One region of the Ruegeria sp. BA12 genome, then DNA from elsewhere that is predicted to be linked to it. Evidence: riboswitches for the same ligand, from Rfam matches in the RefSeq annotation. Region 1 holds a riboswitch; each other region holds the start of a gene.
What was found. A riboswitch is a leader RNA that binds a small molecule or an ion and turns the genes downstream of it on or off. The one in region 1 is predicted to bind cobalamin.
Positions count from the first base shown of each region.

Region 2: another riboswitch for cobalamin. It lies ahead of ACR0B0_RS14555 (DUF1636 domain-containing protein); the one in region 1 lies ahead of ACR0B0_RS07740 (CbtB domain-containing protein).
Region 3: another riboswitch for cobalamin. It lies ahead of ACR0B0_RS16490 (hypothetical protein); the one in region 1 lies ahead of ACR0B0_RS07740 (CbtB domain-containing protein).

Region 1 is NZ_JBQFVF010000002.1:433,625-439,069, reverse strand. Features, by position in the region: gene ACR0B0_RS07755 (DUF1636 family protein) at 1-122, shown strand, start outside; gene ACR0B0_RS07750 (hypothetical protein) at 119-613, opposite strand; gene ACR0B0_RS07745 (CbtA family protein) at 680-1,378, opposite strand; gene ACR0B0_RS07740 (CbtB domain-containing protein) at 1,383-1,553, opposite strand; cobalamin riboswitch at 1,590-1,796, opposite strand; gene cobF (precorrin-6A synthase (deacetylating)) at 1,840-2,583, opposite strand; gene cobA (uroporphyrinogen-III C-methyltransferase) at 2,576-3,304, opposite strand; gene ACR0B0_RS07725 (cobyrinic acid a,c-diamide synthase CobB) at 3,301-4,617, opposite strand; gene cobM (precorrin-4 C(11)-methyltransferase) at 4,610-5,404, opposite strand; gene ACR0B0_RS07715 (cobalamin biosynthesis protein) at 5,401-5,445, opposite strand, start outside.
Region 2 is NZ_JBQFVF010000007.1:142,901-148,345, reverse strand. Features, by position in the region: gene ACR0B0_RS14570 (GTP-binding protein) at 1-637, shown strand, start outside; gene ACR0B0_RS14565 (DUF1826 domain-containing protein) at 634-1,269, shown strand; gene ACR0B0_RS14560 (DUF6525 family protein) at 1,266-1,538, shown strand; cobalamin riboswitch at 1,704-1,910, shown strand; gene ACR0B0_RS14555 (DUF1636 domain-containing protein) at 2,013-2,369, shown strand; gene ACR0B0_RS14550 (ABC transporter ATP-binding protein) at 2,366-3,151, shown strand; gene ACR0B0_RS14545 (ABC transporter substrate-binding protein) at 3,170-4,117, shown strand; gene ACR0B0_RS14540 (FecCD family ABC transporter permease) at 4,119-5,132, shown strand; gene ACR0B0_RS14535 (FMN-binding glutamate synthase family protein) at 5,405-5,445, shown strand, end outside.
Region 3 is NZ_JBQFVF010000009.1:135,831-141,275, reverse strand. Features, by position in the region: gene ACR0B0_RS16505 (bifunctional 2',3'-cyclic-nucleotide 2'-phosphodiesterase/3'-nucleotidase) at 1-1,603, shown strand, start outside; RNA gene ffs (signal recognition particle sRNA small type) at 1,643-1,741, shown strand; gene ACR0B0_RS16495 (alpha/beta hydrolase family protein) at 1,774-2,631, opposite strand; cobalamin riboswitch at 2,767-2,987, shown strand; gene ACR0B0_RS16490 (hypothetical protein) at 3,071-3,478, shown strand; gene ACR0B0_RS16485 (protein-tyrosine phosphatase family protein) at 3,480-3,974, opposite strand; gene ACR0B0_RS16480 (DNA polymerase III subunit gamma/tau) at 4,108-5,445, shown strand, end outside.

The DNA of each region.
Region 1 (5,445 bases):
ATGCCGAAGACATCGTCGCGACCTGCAAAGCCTATTTGGACAGTCCCGCAGGTTGGATCGAAGACGCCCGACCCTGCGGGCGACTTCGGATGTGTTTGCGCGCGCGGATACCGGCGCTTTAATCGACCTGAACGGTCACGGCAGCGCTGACCGGTACGTTGTCGACCGTCAGTGCACTGTGGCTGTTTGCGTTCAGCGAAACCGAAACCTCGACCTCTCCCTTCGGAAGGTCTGGGATGTGTATCCAGTTGCCGTAGAGCCGGGCCAGTTTCTCGCCATTGATGTAAACATGCGCGTGGCCTTCGCCGTCTACGTCGGCTGTTGACGCGTTTTCCGGGGCAAACCGGAAATTCTGCGGCATGACGTGCAGGTTCCACCCGGCCATCGGGTCCCGGGTCAGCGCGATTGCAACGCTGGGGGCGTCCGCCCCTGCGGGCAGGTTTACCGTGGTCGAATGGTCATGGGCCATCGCTTCGGCATGCGCGCCGCCGTGATGGGACGGATCGCCATGATCGTGGCCGTCAAACGTGACGCCATTGGCTGCCGCCAGCACAAAACCAGCACCACCACCGAACACAAGGCCGATTGCAAAAAGGGCAAGTGAGCGTGCCATTTTTTCTTTCCTTTAGGCAAAAAGAAACGCGCCGGGCAGAACCCGGCGCGTCATTATATGAGAGGATCAGGCCGCTGCTTCGACGCGTTTGCCTTCGCTTTGCCAGAAATACCCGGCAAAGGCACCGACCAGAACCCAGGCGACCAGACCGATGCCAAAGGCGCGAGCGGCGAACAGAGCGCCGATCTCGGTCGGGACGGGGCCGGTGAACACATCCGGTTCGGGCGCTCCGATCAGATGGGGTGCCAGCAACAGGGCTGCTGCGATCACATAGCTGATCAGGTTGCCGCCAAACGCAATCAACCACAGCGCAACAAGCGCAGCACCAACAGTGGCAAACCACCAGACCTGTCGGGCATAGACGTCAGCTGCCGCTACACCAGGCACCTCTGGTGCCAGGGTAAAGCCAGGCGCCAGATGAAAGGCGATGAACCCAGCCAGACCCCAAAGCACGCCGGTGCGGCCATCAATCGTGTGGCCCTGGCCTTCGGCCACGGACATCAGAGCAACCATCAGCAGCGCGTAACCGGTATAGGTCAGCATGGTGAAAATGACGCTCAGCGCGTCACGGGTCAGTTCCGAGAACATGCCCGGCAATTCGGGATGCGCCGAAACGGATTCGGCTCCGAAGTGCACCAACTCACCGGATTCGTACAGCTCTGCGTGCAACAAAACAGGTTGCACAAAGACCAACTGCAGCAAGGCGGCTATCAGCCCCGCTGCAGCACCAGCGAACAACGCGCTGGTCAGTATACGACTGAACATGGTCTTAGTGGCAGGGGAAGCCGGTCGCGTGGCGCACGTCGTGTGCTGCGTCATGCAGCGCCGCGGCCTGTACGTGACCGGTCAGGGTGATGATACCCAGACCCAGTACCACCGCGAACATGACCGGAAGGATACCAGCGCGCGAGGCGGATGCTGTTTGCGTTTGTGTTGCCATCTTTTATTCTCCTTTGCCGCCGCACCCGACGACCGGTGTTTCAATTGTCGCCTGGCAGGTCTCCTGGCTTGCGGGTCGATGCCTCTGTTCGCCTTCCCCCTGAGAACAGGAGTGGCTGGTTGAACAGGGGCTCTCCGCTTACAGTCGCGGGGGCGGCTGTGGATTTGGCTGCCATGGCAGTCGCACCACATTCCCTCTTAGCATCCGGATGTCTCCGGCAGGACCAGACGCGTTCATTTAGCCTCTATGATGCCGCTGGTGCAATCGTCATTTGCGACCTTTTAGGTCAGATCACGCGCTTTTTCAGCAAATAGATATCCATGATCCAGCCATGATCGGCACGTGCCTTGGCACGGGTGTCCAGAATCTCCTGCGCCACATCGGTCAAAGCGCCTTTGATCAGGATTTCCTCTTTCATGCCGACATAGGCACCCCACCAGATGTCATAATCGGCCATGTCCAGGGATTGAAACGAACACTCGCCATCCAGCATTACCGCTACTTTCGAGGCATTTGCCGGCCAGCCTTCATCCCTGATCCGCCGTCCGGTGGTCACAACATAAGGCGCGCCCAGATCATTGATCGGGATGGCGTGGGCGGCCGTCAATGCCTGCAGCGCGGTGATGCCAGGGATCACCCGTGTCGTGGGCTCAGGGTCCAGCCGCGACGCGATTCGCAACGAGCTGTCATAAAGCGACGGGTCGCCCCAGATCAGCAGTGCCACTTGTCGCGCATTCGGGTGGGCCGCAATCGCCTCGTGCCAGCGCAGGGCAATGGCATCATGCCATTCGTCGACCCCGCGTAGATAACCATCATCGGCCCGACGCTTGGGAATGTCGAAATAGGCGATCTGCGGCGGAGTGTCAGTCACAGCTGCAATGATCTCTTCGCGCAACCCGGCCAGATCAGCCTTGTTCTCGCCCTTGTGCGGGATCAGGATCAGGTCTGCATCGCGGATGGCATTTGCCCCTTGCAAGGTCACGTGATCCGGGTTGCCAGTGCCAATTCCGATTAGAGACAACTCAAACATCGTCGAACTCTGCCAGCGGGCCATACAGGATCAGCGCCGGGGCTGTGCCGATCTCGGCCTCCAGCTTTTGCGACAGCGCGCCAATTGTTGCACGGTGCAGGCTCTGGTCGGGAGTCGATACGGATTCGGCCATTAGGGCAGGTGTCTCCAGCGGCAGACCATGCTCATGCAGCGCATTTACCAATAGAGGAAAGGTCCGTTTGCCCATGAACACCACGGTCGTTGCGTCCGGATCGGCCAGCGCGGGCAGGTTCAGATCTTCGGGCAGTTTGCCGCTGACATCGTGGCCAGTGACAAATTGTACCCGCCGCGCAGTCAGGCGTCGTGTCAGGGGTATTCCTGCTGCCGCCGCCGCCGCAACCGCCGAGGGGATGCCAGGGATGATTTCATATTCGATCCCGGCCGCACGCAGGGCAACCAGTTCTTCCTCCAGCCTGCCGAACAACCCGCCATCACCGGATTTCAACCGCACTACGCGAGCACCGGTTTTGGCGTAATCCACCAACAGGCGGCTCACGTGATCCTGCCTGGGTGAGGGTCGCCCGGCCCGTTTGCCCACGCCCACCAGATCTGCATCGCCATGCGCATGACTTAGGATCGGGCCGCTGCTGAGGTCATCAAACAGCACCGCATCTGCTTTTTGCATCCGGTCGACTGCTTTCAGGGTCAAAAGATCAGGATCGCCGGGGCCGGAACCTATGAAGGATACGAAACCGCTCATGCCGAGGCCTCGGCGATCAGGTGAAAGAACGTACCGGTGACGTTCCCGCGCACCGAACCTGTTTGCGGCCCTTCAGCACCTTCAGCATCAAACACCCGCGCCAGCGGTGCGTCCGGCTGTTCTACGATCGAAGAATAATGGAATTCATGCCCCCGCAGAGCCGTGTCGGCTGCAAAACCGGGCATCGGGGCCAGCAATTCTGCGCGCCGATACCCCAGATTGAACTTGCGCTTTTCATACGAGGTCACCAGCCGCAGCAGGCCTGCCATCTGATGTCGCTCGCCCTCTTTGTCGATCAAGGCCTGACCCAGCGCCATGTATCCACCGCATTCTCCATGCACGGGTTTGGATTCAGCGTGTTTGCGCAGTCCGGTCTGGAACGTGTCGGCGGCAGCCAGTGTGCCCGCATGCAGTTCCGGATAGCCACCGGGCAGCCAGACCAGATCGGCATCGGCAGCAGGTGCCTCGTTCGCCAGAGGTGAAAACGGCAGAATTTCTGCACCCGCCGCGCGCCAACCTTCCAGCAAATGCGGATAGGTAAAGGAAAACGCGGCATCGCGGGCCAGCGCAATCCGTTGCGCCGGAGGGCGCGGTAGCGCGGCTGACGATGGCCCATTGGGGCCTGAGGAAGCCGCCACCTTGATCGCCTCAAGATCCACATGTTCGCGCAGAAACGCGGCATAGCCGACAATTGCGCTTTCCAGATCAGGATGCTCGACCGCCTGTATCAGGCCCAGATGGCGTTCCGGCAGGGTCAGATCACCGCGCCGGGGCAAAACGCCCAGAACCGGCAGACCGGCGCGCTCCATACCCAGACGGGTCAGACGCTCGTGCCGGGGGCTTGCGCAACGGTTCAGGATCACACCGGCAAACGGCAGGTCGGGGTTGTACATCCGAAACCCCAGTGCAGTTGCCGCCGCTGATTGCGCCTGACCGCCCACATCCAGCACCAGCACCACAGGCCAGCCCATGCGCTGGGCGGTTTCGGCGCTGGACCCGTGCCCCAACTCGCCCGGCTTGGCGACGCCGTCAAACAGCCCCATCGATCCCTCGGCGACCACGATATCCGCACCCTCAGCCTGCGCCGAAATCGCACTCAGCAACGGGTCACCCATAGCCCAACTGTCCAAATTGAACGAGGAGCGCCCGGCAGCAGCATTATGAAAGGCAGGGTCGATATAGTCCGGGCCGCTTTTGAACGGTTGCACGGTCAGCCCATCCTCGGCCAATGCCCGCAATAGGCCCAGCATGACCGTTGTCTTACCTGTTCCCGAGGACGGGGCAGAAATCAGAAGACCCGGGGGGTTAGTCATCACCGTGGCTCCAGCTTGACCACGGGCTATCGGCACTTTGCGGACGATAGCGGCGATCGTAATCCTTTGAATACAGGCAACTTTCATCGAACCCTTCGCCTGCCAGCGCCGGGCCCACCATGATCAGTGCGGTGCGCGAGATGCTTTCATCCAGCGCCTCTTTCAAGGTGTCCAGCGTGGCGCGGATGATCCTCTCATCCGGCCAACTGGCGCGATACACCACGGCCACCGGGCAGTCCGCGCCATAGGCGGGGGTCAGATCGGCAATCACCTTGTCCAGATTGCCGATCGACAGGTGAATGGCCAAAGTCGCACCGGTGCGGGCAAAATTCTCAAGCGTCTCACCTTCGGGCATCGAGGATGCACGGCCCGGCGTCCGGGTCAGCACCACGGATTGTGCCAGTCCAGGCAGGGTCAGCTCGGTTCCCAGTGAAGCCGCCGCAGCAGCAAAGGACGGCACGCCCGGCGTCACGCTGACCGGGATGCCCATCTCTTTCAGCCGTCTGATTTGTTCACCCATCGCTGACCAGACCGACAGGTCGCCGGAATGCAGGCGCGCCACATCCTGACCAGCCTGATGTGCGGTCTCGATCTCGGCCATGATCTGATCCAGATCCATCGACGCGGTGTTTATGATCTTTGCGTCCTCGGGACAGTGACCAAGGATTTCCTCGGGCACCAGCGACCCGGCGTAAAGGCATACCGGGCAAGACGCGATGATATCACGTCCGCGCAGAGTCAGCAGGTCGGCAGCGCCCGGTCCGGCGCCAATGAAATGAACAGTCATGTTTGTCCTCCGATGGCTATGGCGCAGGTGGCCAGCCGGTC
Region 2 (5,445 bases), on a different contig from region 1:
AAAAGTTGATGCGGCCCGCAAGATCATCCGCAGTCTGAATGCAGATGCCGAGATCATCGAGACCAACCATTCGGAAGTTGCCGCAGAAAAGATCCTGGACACCGGCCTGTTTAACTTCGAGCAAGCCCATGAACACCCAATGTGGGCAAAGGAACTGTACGGCTTTGCCGACCATGTGCCTGAGACTGAGGAATACGGGGTTGCGTCATACGTTTACCGGGCGCGACTTCCGTTCGTTCCCGAACGCATTTTGGACGTTCTCAACGGTGATCTGCCAGGGGTGATCCGGGCCAAAGGCCACTTTTGGATTTCGACACGCCCCGATTGGGTGGCTGAATTTTCACTCGCCGGCGCATTGTCCAGCGTCAAACCACTCGGCACCTGGTGGGCATCAGTTCCCGAAGAGCGACGCCCCGCACATGACAGCGCCCGCACCTATATGCAGGCCCACTGGCAAGAGCCGTGGGGCGACCGCCGTCAAGAGATCGTTTTCATCGGTGCCGGGATCGACTGGCAAAGTTTGAAGGCACGATTGGACAATTGCCTTATTCCAGCAGTCACGGCGGCAGGGCCCGACAATTTGCCGGACCTGCCGGACCCCTTTCCGATTTGGCGCCGGGCAGAGGATGCCGCATGAACTTCGTTAGAAAGCCAGTGGAAGACAAAGTCACCGGTGTGAGCTTCGCAGATAATCCGTCTGCACTCCGCACTTTTGCACAGCCAAACTGTGCCGCTTTGATTTGGCGCCGGCGAACCCCGCCGGATATGCAAAGCTGGCTTGACCAACTTGATCCCAAGGCTCTGCCAAGTGGGCGATTCATTCTTCCACCAAGCACCGTTAAGACGACCGTGGGGCAACTCTGCGATATCTCCGGCATGCCTAACGGGACTGAAAGAGCGTGGCTTCAAGATGATATCGCTTCTCTGGCCGACATTTTCTGTGAACTGATGAACGCCAACTTCTTGCGGCTGCGGCTGGATGTTGTCACCACCAATGCTTGCCGTAAATTTCATACCGATGCTGTCACCGCCCGGTTGGTCTGCACCTATCGTGGCACTGGAACACAATACGGCACCTCGACTGATGGAAAGGATCCCGCGCTTGTGTTTACCGTTCAGACCGGCGCTCCGATCCTGCTACGGGGAACACTCTGGCCCGAGCGCCCATCGTCAGGGGTGGTGCATCGCTCGCCTCCGATCGAAGGTACCAGTGAATCCCGTCTCGTCTTGGTTTTGGACCCAGTGGAAAATCCGGAAACCGAAGCATGAGACGTAACCTCGGGCAATGCAGCTTGCGCCGCAAGCATCGATCAACCGATCCGATGGATGTGTTTGACGGCCTTCCAGCCCCGTTGCGACAGTGGTTGTCAGAAGCTGCATTGCCATGGTCCCCGGTATCCGCGCGCCGCATCTGGTCAAAATCGCGGGCCAAGGGGCTTTCATCAGAAGAAACGCTCGTGTCACTCAGCCAGGCCGAAGCCCGAACGCTCGCGCGTGACCGGCAATCGACTGTTTTCAAATTAAATTCTCAAACATGAAGGAAAAAATGCCACCTCTAACACAGTATGCTGTCGCGACCCATGCGACACTGGGTGCCGCACTTGCAGCGAAAACGCATGCGGCAGACTTCGAAACCCTGAGCGTTTGAGTTCCGATCGAAAAGTTGTTGTTTCAAATCGTGATTGACATGGCCCCCAGTCTAAGACAAGCAAGGGCCAGATGGTTCCCGATGGTGCGCCCAAGGGATGAAAAGGGAATACGGTGCGGTTCGCCACTTTGGCGCCAAATCCGTGACTGCCCCCGCAACTGTAAGCGGTGAGCGACGCCAAAATCCACTGGTCATTGGGCCGGGAAGGATGGCCAAGCATCGACCCGCAAGTCAGGAGACCTGCCATCACATGTTCAACCAACCCGGGGCGGGGCGTCCTGGAAGGAGGCTTTGATGGCACGTCTGAAACGTGTGTACATGATCGGCACCTTCTGTCCGCGCTTGGCTTCAAGCGGAGCGGACTATGCCGGAAACACCTGACCATTTCCTTCTGATCTGCTCGACCTGTACCGGCGCATTGTCTGTTGATGTCATGCGCAATGCGTTGATCGGCAGGTTGCCAACCGGGTTCGCAGTGCGCACCGTTACCTGCATGGCGGGCTGCGCGCGACCAACGGCCGTCGGATTTCAGGCTGTCGGAAAAGCACACTACCTGTTCGGCGATATTGAAACTGCCGAAGATGTCGACGCGCTGGCGGAATTCGCACATCAGTACCGCAACGTCGCAGACGGTTGGACCAACGCGACGGCCCGGCCGCAACCACTATTTACAAAAACCCTTTCTCGTTTGCCTCGAATTCAATTGGAGGAGCCATCATGACGACCTCATCTTTTCTGGTTGCGCGTGATCTCGAATATTATGCGCTCAATGGTGACGTTCTTCTGCAAGGCGTCTCGTTTGAATTGGCCGAGGGCGCGATACTGGCAATTGCCGGTCCAAATGGGGCAGGAAAAACCACGCTTTTGAACCTTCTGTGCGGGGCGGCTGAGATTGTATTGGGCAATGTATTGGTCAAGGAACGCAGCCTGAAACATATGCCCGCAATGGAACGCGCCCGCATGATCGCTGTTGTGGGCCAGCAAGAACAACCGGATGGCAGGTTGCTACTGCGGGACTATGTTGCCATGGGCCAGATTCCGATCTGGGCCGACCGTTCGGCGGATGAACATGCCAGAGAACTTAACAGAATCCTTGAACTGACCGACCTTGGCGCGCTGGCAGACAAGCGCATGGCGGTACTGTCCGGGGGCGAACGTCAACGCGCGCATATCGCCCGGGCACTGGCACAGAACCCATCGTTGTTGTTCCTGGATGAGCCGACCAACCATCTCGATCCGGATGCCAAGGGTCGGATGCTGTCTCTGGTCGCCGAACTCGGCATCACGGTTGTGATGATTGTCCATGATCTTGTCATGATCCCGGAATTCGCCACCCACGTGGCCCTGATGAAATCAACGCGGCTGACGGGATTTGGCCCCGTGGCCGAAGTGCTGACCCCCGAGCGGGTCCGCGATACTTTTGGCGTTGAATACCTGTGTTTTCACCACGAAGGCCGCGTGATTCCAGCGCTGGATATCCGAAAATCCACAATCTCAACCTAAACCAAGGAACATTCCCCAATGAAACACATCTGGTCCGTGGCGCTGTTCACAGCCATGGCAGGCGGCGCGTCCGCCCACGAGGTCACCGTCGACAACTGCGGAGCGCCGCTGGTGTTCGAAGCCCAGCCAGAGCGTCTGGTTGTGCATGACATGAACATGACCGATATGGCCTTCGCGTTGGGCCTGCAGGACAAGATCGTCGGTCTGACCGGCATCACCGGCTGGTACAAAACCAGCCCGGAATTCGACACCCTGCGCGGCGATATCCCCGAACTGGCACCGAAATACCCAACGGTCGAAAACCTTGTTGCCGTGGAACCCGACCTGTTCTTTGCTGGCTGGTATTACGGCATGAAGCCGGGCGGAGATGTGACCCCGGATACGCTGGAGCCCTTTGGTATCAAGACCATGATCCTGACCGAAAGCTGTGTGCATCTGGACAAGGATCGCCCCGAAGCCAGCATGGACCTGCTGTTCAATGACGTCCTGCGCCTGGGTCAGGTCATGCACGTTGAAGACAAGGCCGAGGCGCTGGTCACGGGCTGGAAAGACGAACTCTCAGTGATCGAAGCGCAGACTGCCGACCTGGCGAAACCCCGCGTTTTCTTGCTGGACGGCCCGGCGGACGCGCCATTCACCGCAGGTAAGTTCGCCATCCCCGATGCTATGATTGCTGCCGCGGGTGGTGAAAACGTGACCCACGACATGGAAACAAGCTGGGGCCGAACCTCGTGGGAGGCGGTCGCCGCCGCAAACCCGGAATTCCTTGTGCTGCTTGATTATCAAACGGGCAATGGCGCTGCGGACACGTTCAAATTTTTGCAGGAACATCCAGTGATGTCGCAGACTGAAGCCGTGAAAAACGAGCGCTGGATCGGTTTGCGGTACGAGGAATTGACCCCCGGACCGGCAAATATCGAAGCGATTTCGAAAATGGCCCAGGCCATGCATCCAGGCCTCAACTGATATGGGCCGACTGGGCCTGACACTTGTGCTGGGGGCGGTCATGTTGGCCGCCCTCTTACTGATGTCCACCATCTATGGCACCACATCCATCCCTGTCACGGACACGGTCACGGCGATCTTGCTGGGAACGGGGCTGATTGAAGGAGAGATGTCGCCGCTGCACCGGATCGTCTTTGACCTGCGCCTGCCGCGCGCCTTGTTCGCGGCCGTGATCGGGGCTGGTTTGGGCATTGTCGGTGTGGTTTTGCAAACCACAACGCGCAACGACTTGGCCGACCCGTTTTTGTTTGGCCTGTCCTCGGGCGCGGCGGCAGGTGCCGTGTTCGTCATCACAGTGACCGGGGATATTCTGGGTTTTTGGACCTTACCGCTGGCCGCGTTTTGCGGAGGGCTTGTGGCGTCGGGTATCGTGCTGGCACTGGTTCACGGGTTGCGTACAAGCGCGCCCGAGAAACTGATATTGGCCGGTTTGGCCGTGTCCTTCTTGTTCTCTGCAATCACCAACTATCTAATTTTCGCAGGCGACAGCCGCGCCGCGCATTCGGTGATCTTCTGGATGCTGGGCGGTCTGGGCCTAGCCCGGTGGGAGACGTTCCCGCTGGTCTGCGCCGGATTGCTGCTTATTTTGGCCTACGCGCTCTATCGCGCCCGCTGGCTAGACGCATTGCTGACCGGAGACCTGACAGCTGCAACGCTGGGCGTGCCGGTGCAGGGGCTGCGGTTCAGCATGTTCTTTGTCGCGGCCCTCGCAACAGCTGTGTTCGTCTCGGTGGCTGGCGTGATCGGTTTCGTCGGCTTGATGGTCCCTCATATCGCCCGTGGGATCGCAGGGCCGTTGCACCGGCATCTATTACCCACTGCAGCGATTGTCGGGGCGGCCTTGCTGACAGGTTCAGATATTCTCAGCCGCCTTTTGCTGGCTCCGCAAGAACTGCCCGTTGGGATCGTTACCACCTCGATTGGTTCCGTTTTCGTGTTCCTGCTTCTGTTCAGAACATCGAGAAGCCAGCGGTAGCTTTTAAGGCCGCTGACCAACCGACCCGGGCAAGATTAAAGCTTTTGCCCGACCTGCTGAGGGATGCGCATTATTCCACCAACAATTCAATTTGTTTCAATGACCTCACAGATACGGAAAATTCTGTCTCGCGCTTGTCAGCGGGTGTGATCCAAATCGCGCGCAGGCTTACTAGTTCACTCGGATCGGCGCCTTTAAGTGTTGTGAACGCCGCGTGAGGTTACCTTGCGGCAAAGCAGGTCAGTGAAACAACTACAGGAGCCCGCTTCGACATGAATATGGCAGAGTTTTCAGGAGCAGCCTTTCAATTGCT
Region 3 (5,445 bases), on a different contig from region 1:
GGCATTTTCCGAGCTGGGTTATGACGCAATCGGGCTCGGAAATCATGATTTCGGCTTTGGACTGGAAACGCTGGGCCGTGTGATTGCAGATGCTGCGTGCCCGGTGATTTGCAGCAATGCATACCGACAAGACGCCCCCTCCTGCTGGCAAGATCATGCGATTTTGAATCGAGAAATAAAATTTGATGATCAACATGTTACGCTGAAAATTGGTGCGTTCTCAGTCCTGCCACCGCAGACAGCCAAATGGGAAGCACACCTGCTACAAGGCAAGGTCGTCATCGAAGATATCCTGACTTGCGCCGCACAAAAAGTGACGAATCTGAAAGCGCAGGGTTGCGATTTGATCCTTGCATTGGCGCATACAGGGATAGGGTCGGCCGAACCGGAAACGGGTTTGGAAAATGCCGTCATCCCGCTGGCCGGTATCGAAGGAATTGATGCGCTGATTGCCGGGCATTCACATCTGACACTGCCCGGAAACACACATGACGGGATTGAACACGTCGATGCAAATCGGGGTCTGGTTCACGGAAAGCCGGTGGTCATGCCCGGTGCGTCCGGGTCATTTCTGGGGGTGATCGACCTGACATTGGACAGGGCGGGAAATGGCCATTGGACCGTTCAGGATCATCGCGTCAGTCTGCGGTCGATATGCCCAACCAAACCCGACGGCTCACCCAAGCCTATCCAGGAAGACCCTGTTTTGGCGCGCCTTTTTGCCCGGGGCCATTCGGAAACTCGGCGGCGCACGGCGCAACCCGTTGGCCAGACCGATAAGCATTTGCACAGCTATTTCAGTTTTTGCGCCCCGGACAAAGGTTTGGTTCTGACCGCCGCGGCCCAGGCAGCAGCCCTGCGGCCCTATCTGCAGGGCACGTCATTTGCGGATTTTCCTGTTCTGTCCGCGACCGCGCCTTCAAAGTTCGGGGGGCGTGCCGGCCCCCGGTTTTTCACCGACGTCCCGCCCGGCCAGATATGCCTGCGCCATGTCAACGACATGTATGCGTTTCCCAATGAGCTGCAGGCGGTAGTTGTCACCGGAGAGCAGATCAGCGACTGGCTTGAGATGTCTGCAGGCGTGTTCAACCAGATTACGCCGGGACATCAGACCACATTGGTCGACATCAACAGGGCGGGGCATAATTTTGATATTATACAGGGGCTTACTTATCAATTTGATCTCTCTCAACCGGCTCGGTTCGACGCTGGCGGTCACTTGATCGACCCCGTCAACCGGCGCATTCGCAACATTCGCTTTGACGGCCAACCGATGGCCGCCGATCAACGGTTCGTCGTCGCACTGAACAATTACCGTGCCAATGGCGGGGGTCACTTTCCCTTTGTTGATCAGGCCGAGCCCATCGCGCTGCCGAACCTTCCTGTTCAGCGCGTCTTGCAGGACTATCTGTCCGGCGCACTGCCGCAAGATCCCTTGCAATATGCGCCCTATCCTTTTGGCTTTGCCCCGATGCAGGGCGCGACTGCGCTGTTAAGAACTGGTCCGAAGGCACAAACCCACATTGCCGAGCTTGAAGAATATGACCCTCACGTCGTCGGAGAAGACGATGAGGGCTTTTTGTTGATCCGTTTGACGCTCTGACGGGTTGTGTTTCCTGCGCCCGTTGCCTATATCAGACCCCGAGAGGTTGGCGCGGGCGAGCGCCTCGCCAACCTGGTCAGGTCCGGAAGGAAGCAGCCACAACGAGCCCCGCTTGGGTCGATGTCCAACCTCTCACTTAAGCTCCCGACATGGAATTGTTGCGAACAGGCCTAGGCAATCAACCGTGGCCAGACAGCCGAATTGCGCCGGGCAAAGGCACCGATATGGCCAACCTCGGACAGTCCGAACTCGGCCGGAGACAACAAATGGCGGCGTGCGTTGGGCCCGTACAGATCAGCCAGCCGCCAGACCGCGTTCTTTGGCACCAGATCGTCATCCTCAAAGCTGAACAGATCCACTGGTGTGTCTGACTGTGCCCAGCGGGCCTCGGGCAAGGACACGCCGATTTCAGGCAGGTAGTTGCGCGGCGCAGTACACCAGCGGCGCCACTGCCAATAGACGCTGGCAGGCAGGTTCGATCCGAATCCTAGTGCCTTGCCCGGCAGGTAACCCAGCGCTTTTACGGCCAGGGGCGCGTGTCCGTACCAAAACAGCAAAGCCAACGCCCGATAAGGCCAGGGATGGTCCGACACAGTCACCGGCCCGGCGCAGACGCAGATCATACGGTCGATCTGATCAATATCGGGTTGAATCGGCCCCAGCATACCGCCGACGGAATGGCCGATGCTCCAGTGCTGCGCGTCGGGGTATCGCCTGCGCATCTCGGCCCGAGCCGCAGGCATGTCGATCAGCGCCCAATCCGCCATCGTGGCCTGAGCTGACTTCAATGGCCTGCTCTGCGAATGGCCGAAATCGCTGTAATCATAGGTCAGACAGGCCATGCCATGTTCCGCAGCCAACCAGCGTGCAAAATGCTGATAATAGTCGCGCGGCACCCCGGTGGCGCTGTGGATCACCACTGCGATCCCAGGTTCGGCCACCGGCAGATACAGCCGAGCCGACAGTTGGGTCGAACCAGAAGGAAACTGAAAATCCTCGGTTAAAACAGCTTGTGCGGTATCCAGCATGGCGCCCTCAATCTGAACCGATTAGTTCACCACCCCAAACGGCATCTTTTGCCGCCCTAAGTCAATCCTGTTTCCGCATGACCACGCGTCCACTTTGCCCCACCAAAAGGCGGCTTGACTCAGGTCACCCCTACCCGCTAGCGATTGGGTGATGGTTCTCGTCCCCGGTCCCCGGGGCGGGATGAAAAGGGAACACGGTGCGGTTCTGCCCGGAAAACCGGAACGAACCAAGGCCGCGACTGCCCCCGCAACTGTAAGCGGTGAGCAATGCCGAAACACCACTGGCCGCAAGGCTGGGAAGGTCGGCAACGCAACGACCCGCAAGTCAGGAGACCTGCCATCGAACAAGAAACTGAAACTCGGACGGGGTGTCCGGGCAGGTCGTCAGCACGCTGCCACACCTGATCCATGCCCCCGTTCCACGCGCGGAGGGCGCAATATGATCTGGAAGACAAAGACACACCAATTTACCGCAACCGTTTGCCAACGCACAGGAAAAACCTGTCCGGCGCTGGCCCGGATGGCGCGCACGATCGTGCAGGCGATGGACGCGGCCGTTCCTGCGACGACGCCTGATTTTGAGTTCGACGGCAGCACTGAGCTGGCCTATTGCACGCAAGGATGCAGCGCACGGTTTCGCGCTCAAAAAGACCTGATCCGGGTCTTTTGTGGAACAAGCGAGGATGCGCCCCTCGAGTCGCTGGATGCTTACGCAGATATGATGTTCGGCCCGGATGTGACCATGCGCCCCGCAGGCATGCTAACCACCCCCCCCTGCGCCATGCTTGAGGTCACAGCGATTCCGCCCAACCCGGTGGCACAGGCAGAGCGGCAGGTGGCGCTCTGATCTAGCCGCGCGTCCGCCCAAGGGCTGCCCATTCCATCTGGCCGTCGGTCTCGACGGCGCAGGACCGCACCGCCCGCAAACGGGCCAACGCTGTCTCGGGGTCTTCGCCATGCTCGACCATAAGGCGCAGCACGATCATCCCGGACCGGCCACAGCCGCCCCGGCAATGCACCAGCACCCGCCCCCCGCAGGACAGGATATCAGTCGCCGCAGGGCTGACACTGCCCCACGCCGCGTCAACCTCAGGAGGCGGCGTACCGAAATCCGCAACCGGCAGATGCACCCATGCGATATTGAGTGCGTGCAGGTCTTCGCCAAGCCCACTTGCGCCCTCTTGCAGTATTTCGATCTCGGTGGTCATCGAGATCACAAGATCCGGCTGCCAGTCGCGGATCATTCCCAAGTCCCGCGTATACCCGCCACCGCGCCCCGGAAGGGGCGACAAGGCAACGGTGCCGTTTCCAATCTGAACTGAATGAAGTGCGAACTGGCTCACTACGGACCCTCCCTGATACTCGCTTCTAAGGCGTGCAAATTGTGCTGCAAACCGAAATTCACCCAAGCCTGCTGTGGACGCGGGCGGCGGGGGTCTCTACGCTGCATCGGAACCCGAATCCGACAGAGCAGATATGAACGACACGCCCAGCCCCGCCTATCAGGTTCTTGCCCGCAAATACCGCCCGGAAACTTTTGCCGATCTCGTCGGTCAGGATGCCATGGTGCGCACGCTGAAAAACGCGTTCGAGGCCGACCGCATCGCGCAGGCCTTCATCATGACCGGCATTCGCGGTACCGGCAAAACCACCACGGCCCGGATCATCGCCAAGGGCATGAACTGCATCGGCCCCGATGGCGAGGGTAAGCCGACCACGGAACCCTGCGGCCAATGCGAGCATTGCGTGGCCATTATGGAAGGCCGCCACGTCGATGTGATGGAGATGGACGCCGCCAGCCGCACCGGTGTGAACGATATTCGCGAGATCATCGACAGCGTCCGCTATCGCGCGGCTAGTGCGCGCTACAAGATCTACATTATAGACGAGGTCCACATGCTGTCGACCAGTGCGTTCAACGCGCTGCTCAAGACGCTTGAGGAACCGCCCGAGCATGTGAAGTTCATCTTTGCCACAACCGAGATTCGCAAAGTGCCGGTGACGGTGCTGTCCCGTTGTCAGCGGTTTGACCTGCGTCGGATCGAGCCCGAGGACATGATCGGCCTGCTCAGCAAGATCGCGGCGGCGGAAAACGCTCAGATCGCGGATGACGCGCTGGCGCTGATCACCCGTGCAGCCGAGGGTTCGGCTCGGGATGCAACCTCGCTGCTGGATCAGGCAATCTCGCACGGTGCGGGTGAAACCAGCGCCGATCAGGTCCGCGCGATGCTGGGCCTGGCTGATCGCGGTCGGGTACTGGACCTGATGGACATGATCCTGCGCGGGGACGCTGCAGGCGCGCTGACCGAGTTGGGCGGGCAATATGCCGAAGGAGCCGATCCGCTGGCCGTGCTACGCGATCTGGCCGAGATCACCCATTGGGTCTCTGTGGTTAAAATCACGCCAGACGCAGCCAATGATCCCACCGTTTCGCCGGACGAGCGCGCGCGTGGTCAACAAATGGCCGAAGCCCTGCCGATGCGCGTCCTGACCAGGATGTGGCAGATGTTGCTTAAAGCGCTCGAAGAGGTCTCGGCGGCCCCAAATGCCATGATGGCAGCTGAAATGGCAGTGATCCGACTGACCCATGTGGCAGACCTGCCCAGCCCGGAAGAGTTGATCAAACGTCTGCAAGACACGCCCCCACCGCCAAATGGCGGACCCGGTGGCGGGATACCGGTGCCATCACATGCCGCGGTTCAGACGCAAGCGCCGGTGGCATCTTCTTATTCAGCTCCCGCCCATGGTGGGGGCGGCGGCGCTCCCAGCGCGGCGTTGGCGCAGGATGTGCAGGCCGCCCTGGCACGTTATCCG